Regions from separate parts of the Pseudalkalibacillus nanhaiensis genome, predicted to be linked through region 1. Evidence: riboswitches for the same ligand, from Rfam matches in the RefSeq annotation. Region 1 holds a riboswitch; the other holds the start of a gene.
The links. A riboswitch is a leader RNA that binds a small molecule or an ion and turns the genes downstream of it on or off. The one in region 1 is predicted to bind thiamine pyrophosphate.

Region 1 (2,463 bases):
AACCGACGAGGAATTCACCTGAGGCAGCTGCTACTTCTGCAAGAAAGGCGACACCAGGCTTTCGGATAATTAAGAATGCAACGGTTGCTGCCATGAACCACATGCCGTAGATAAGCTGGTCGAGGTGCAGTCCGAACGGTTTGACGAAATAGTAGAGCGGTCCCCAGAGCTTGTAGATGATACCGAAACCGATGGCAATGACGATTGTTACTAGAATATCAGTCAGCTTTAATCCTTTGTTCATGTTCATTCTCCTTTTCCTAGTGGAACTCGTTTTTTGATATCAATCGGCCATTGTTCGAGCGTATAAGCCATCTCCCAAAAATCATATTCATACTGGCTGCTGATGAGGAAATGCTCCTTCATCCGGTCCCGGTCTTCAGCAGTGACCGTTTCAGCGAGCTCATCGAGTCGGTCGATCTGTTCTTTGACGAGCGTTTCAAACCAATCACCGCCATACGCTTCAATCCATTCTTGATAGATTGGCTCATCCGGTTGAGAGCCCTTCAGCTGCTGACCAATTTCATAGTACAACCAATAACATGGTAAAATCGCTGCGATGATGTCACCGAGATGTCCGTTATAAGCTGCGCGATACATGTGGGACGTGTACGCGTATGCGGTTGGTGCAGGTTTGAAATTTCGGCGCTCCTCTTCTGTGATGCCGAGTTGTTTTGAAAAGTTCTCATGAAGGGAGAGCTCTGCTTCGTACGTCCCTTGCGCATGGGCTGCCATGCTTGCGGTCGTCGCCATGTCGTGGGATTTCGCTGCACCCAGCGCCTGCACTTTTGCAAAATGAGACAGGTAGTATGCGTCTTGCAGAACGTAATAGCGGAAATTCTCAAGCGGTAATGAGCCGTCTGCAATGCCTGTTACGAATGGATGATTGAAGCTTGCCTCCCAGATCGGGTCCGCCGCTTCCCTTACGTGCTTAGAAAAAGTCATCGTGTCAATCCTCTCCTTTTCCAGACGACCCACTATTACCGGAGCAAAATCGCTCCCAGTAAATAAAAAAACCACTTTCCATTGAGGAAAGTGGTCGTATGCATCGGCACATAGTCGGTTTATGTAACTTCCAACCACCACTTCCCTACGCTGGTATCAACCAGATCAGGTTCCAAGGGTCTTAAAGCTACACTTTAATCTCAGCCTTTGAGAAGGCACCCCTAGTGGATCGTCTATTGAATTTTTTTATGATTTCGATGTTATCGTAACACGTTTATTCTGAATGTCAAACAGAAAGTGGAGCAGGACCAATTTTTCGCGGAAAAAATTCATGTAATCCTAGAAAAGCCGCTCATAATTTTGGAAACCTCGTAGCCATTTCCGGAAAGTTGCCCTCTTTTCTTGGAATTCGGGTCTTAATTACTACGGAAATAACGAAGAGAAAATGTTAAAACATTTTCTACCGATTTTGTACTTGAAAGAGAATTCGCGCGAGCTTGTGGAATTTTTGCAACAGCTGGTGGAAATTTTGCTCCGACTTGGGGAATTTCCGCTCCTACTTGGGGAATTCAATCCTTTTTTACTAAAAAAAAGACCCGCCTCTCGAGCAGATCTTATCATTTCACTAATGAATTTTTGAATGCGTAAATGACGGCCTGGGTCCGGTCCTGGACCTCGAGCTTTTCGAGAATGTTACTCACGTGGGTTTTTACGGTTTTCAAAGCGATGACGAGCTCGTCAGCAATTTCTTGATTCGTCTTTCCTTCCGTCATGAGCATGAGGATTTCGCGCTCACGGTTCGTCAGCTCCTCATGTGGAGGCCGCGCATTGCCGCGTCGCATCTTCGTCATCATTTTTCCCGTGACCTCGGGCTCCAGCACCATTTCTCCATTAAAAGTAGCGCGCACAGCATCGGCGATTTCGCTCGCCTTCGACGTTTTCAACATATAGCTTGTCGCACCGCTCTCAAGGGCTGGGTACACCTTCTCATCATCAAGGAAACTCGTCACGATGATGATCTTCGCTTCCGGCCATGCTTCAATAATGCGTTTCGTCGCCTCGATCCCGTCCATCTCTTTCATTACGAGATCCATCAGAATGACATCCGGCCGCAGCTCCAATACGAGGTCGACCGCATCTGCCCCGTCGCTAGCTTCACCCACTACTTCAATATCCGGCTGATTGGACAAATAGGAAGACACCCCAATCCGCACCATTTCATGATCATCCGCAAACACAACTCTAATCATCATTCTCCTCCTCCCGAATGACAGGTATCCGCACCTCAAGACGTGTGCCTTTGCCCGGTACACTGACGATTTTTAACGTTCCGCCAAGCTCCAAAGCCCGCTCGTGCATGTTTTGCAGTCCGTATGAACCCGTTTTACTTTTTTCAACATCAAAACCGACGCCATCATCCACCACTCGTAAAAGCACCGTACCTTCACGCTCGAGGCAAAGCACCTCCAAGGACGTTGCTTTCGCATGACGAAGCGTGTTCGAGACCGATTCCTGTAA
Region 2 (2,463 bases), 1.1 Mb from region 1:
TGATCATCCCTCCAGATGGAATAGGATCCTGGCATTTTTAGAAAGATCCGGTTGTTCCGATCGATCACTTCCATATGGACTCCGTTGTCAAAACCTTTCGTCAACAGTTGAATATTCACGATTCCGTGGTCAAGCCTTCCTCCTGTAGCACCGTAGAGGTATACGGATCTGGGTTTCTGCTCAAGGGCCCAATCAATAGCGAGTTCAAGATCGGTTTTATCCTTTTCTTTTTCAAACGTATGCAAATGAATTCCTGCGTGCTCGATCCTTTCAAGCTCCTTCTCCGAAATGGAATCAAAATCTCCGAAACCAGCATCAGGCGTAATACCACGATCAAGAAGATAGATCACCCCTGCATCGACTCCAACGAACCTTACGCTTCCATCATCTAAGAAGTGATCCGGCACTAACGTTTCCGGACCACCTGATACAATCAGCACTTTCATCTCAACGTTCACCATGGATGAGCTTCGGAGCTGCCTGCGTCAATAGTATGAGTAAAACAACAGTCAAGATGAATGTAGGTCCAATGTAAGAAATGTTATACACAAATGAATAAGTGAATATGTCAGAACCTTCTGGTGCAGCATCCTTGAAAAACGCCACTCCAGAGATGACATGACTCGTCAGTCGCAGAAGGCTTCCAATGAACGTACCGATCAGAATGAAAGCAATTCTCTTTGTGAAGGAATCATTCCAATGTGGGCGTGTCAAACCTGCTAAGCCGACGACCATGAACGCGATAGGATAATCAAGCAGAACTTGTAGGAAATAGTAGATATAAGGATTGATCAATAATTGCAGCAAACCAATCATCAAACCTGTCAGTACCCCTGCGAACAAACCTCTTCGATATGCCATGATAAAGATCGGGACCATCTCCAAGGATACAGATCCTCCAAAGGCCCAAGGACCGCTGAATTTGATAAAGCCTAAAATTATACCGAGTGCAGACATGATTGCAACCTCTGCAATCATCAAGTTACGGTTTCTCATGTAAATCCTCCCCTTCATTGCGCGAATACGCTGTACAATAACTTTTTCTCTGGATTTTTTAACCTTATTCGTTAAAAGATATGAGTCTTCACACACAAAAAAGCAACTGCACCGAGGTACAGTTGCTTTCTATCTATGATTCCATCCAAAGACAATGCAAGTCAACTTCCCTCCGCAGGTATCATCCTGTTCAGGTCATCAGGGTCTGAAGCACTTACTTCACTCTCAATCTCTGATTTTGGAGATTCCCCTAGTTGTATCATTCTTATTCATTTGTTGTCCTTCATTATACACCACGGATGGCTTCGATTGCATCCTTCCTGTTCTTCTGTTTGTAAATTGCAGAACCGGCGACAAGAACATTAGCACCATATTCTCTGCACAGCTTTGCCGTTTCAGGATTTACACCGCCATCAACCTCAATATCCATGTCTAAGCCTTTTTCATTACATAGGTCAGCGACGTGCTTTATTTTAGGAAGCACGTTTGAAATAAAGGATTGACCACCGAAACCAGGGTTGACCGTCATAAGTAAAACAAGGTCCAGATCCTCGATGACATGTTCGATCATGTTAACCGGGGTATGTGGATTTAATACAACTCCTGCTTTTACGCCATGCTCTTTGATTAAATGGATCGTCCGATGTAAATGGGGACATGCCTCTGCATGGACGGAAATGATATCAGCCCCTGCTTTCGCAAATTGAGGAATATAGCGGTCCGGATTTTCAATCATCAAATGGACATCTAATGGCAGCTCAGTAACGGGTCTGATGGCTTCTACGATAAGCGGACCGATTGTAATGTTTGGCACAAAATGGCCGTCCATGACATCGACATGGATATAATCAGCGCCGCCCTGTTCTACATCTTTAATTTCCTCACCTAAGCGGGAAAAGTCCGCAGATAGGATGGAAGGTGCTATCTTCGTCATGTCTAATACCTCCGTTGTTTTTTATCTTTCAGTTCTTGAAGGAATTGCTCATAATGATCGTATCTGAATTGTGCAATCTCGCCCGCATCAAGCGCAGCTTTCACGGCACACTTCGGCTCAGAGGTATGCGTGCATCCTCTGAATTTACATTCTGGACGTCGATCACGCATCTCAGGAAAGAAGATGGAAAGATCCTCAGGCTCCATGTCTCCGAATTCAAGTGAACTGAATCCCGGTGTATCCGCGACAAGTCCCTTACCGAATGGAATCAATTCGACGTGCCGTGTCGTATGCTTACCACGACCTAGATGGGATGAAATCTCGTTTGTTTCAAGATTTAGATTCGGGTTCAACGTATTCAATAATGTGGATTTCCCTACGCCAGACTGTCCTGCGATGACCGTCACCTTATCTTCGAATACATCACGGACCTCTTCAAGACCCATTTCATCAATGGATGATGTCATGATGACCTGATAACCGATTTTACGATAAACCGCCAATTCCTGTTGGATTTTTTCGTCATCCTCAAG

Region 2: it holds a riboswitch for thiamine pyrophosphate, as region 1 does, so the genes downstream of both, thiT (energy-coupled thiamine transporter ThiT) here and tenA (thiaminase II) in region 1, are expected to answer to the same signal.

The regions. Positions count from the first base shown of each region.
Region 1 covers NZ_CP143541.1:461,482-463,944, reverse strand. Annotated here, with positions in the region: gene V1497_RS02465 (ECF transporter S component) at 1-244, opposite strand, end outside; gene tenA (thiaminase II) at 247-945, opposite strand; TPP riboswitch at 1,071-1,178, opposite strand; gene V1497_RS02455 (response regulator transcription factor) at 1,563-2,195, opposite strand; gene V1497_RS02450 (sensor histidine kinase) at 2,188-2,463, opposite strand, start outside.
Region 2 covers NZ_CP143541.1:1,555,853-1,558,315, reverse strand. Annotated here, with positions in the region: gene V1497_RS08045 (thiamine diphosphokinase) at 1-446, opposite strand, end outside; gene thiT (energy-coupled thiamine transporter ThiT) at 448-996, opposite strand; TPP riboswitch at 1,147-1,258, opposite strand; gene rpe (ribulose-phosphate 3-epimerase) at 1,283-1,930, opposite strand; gene rsgA (ribosome small subunit-dependent GTPase A) at 1,933-2,463, opposite strand, start outside.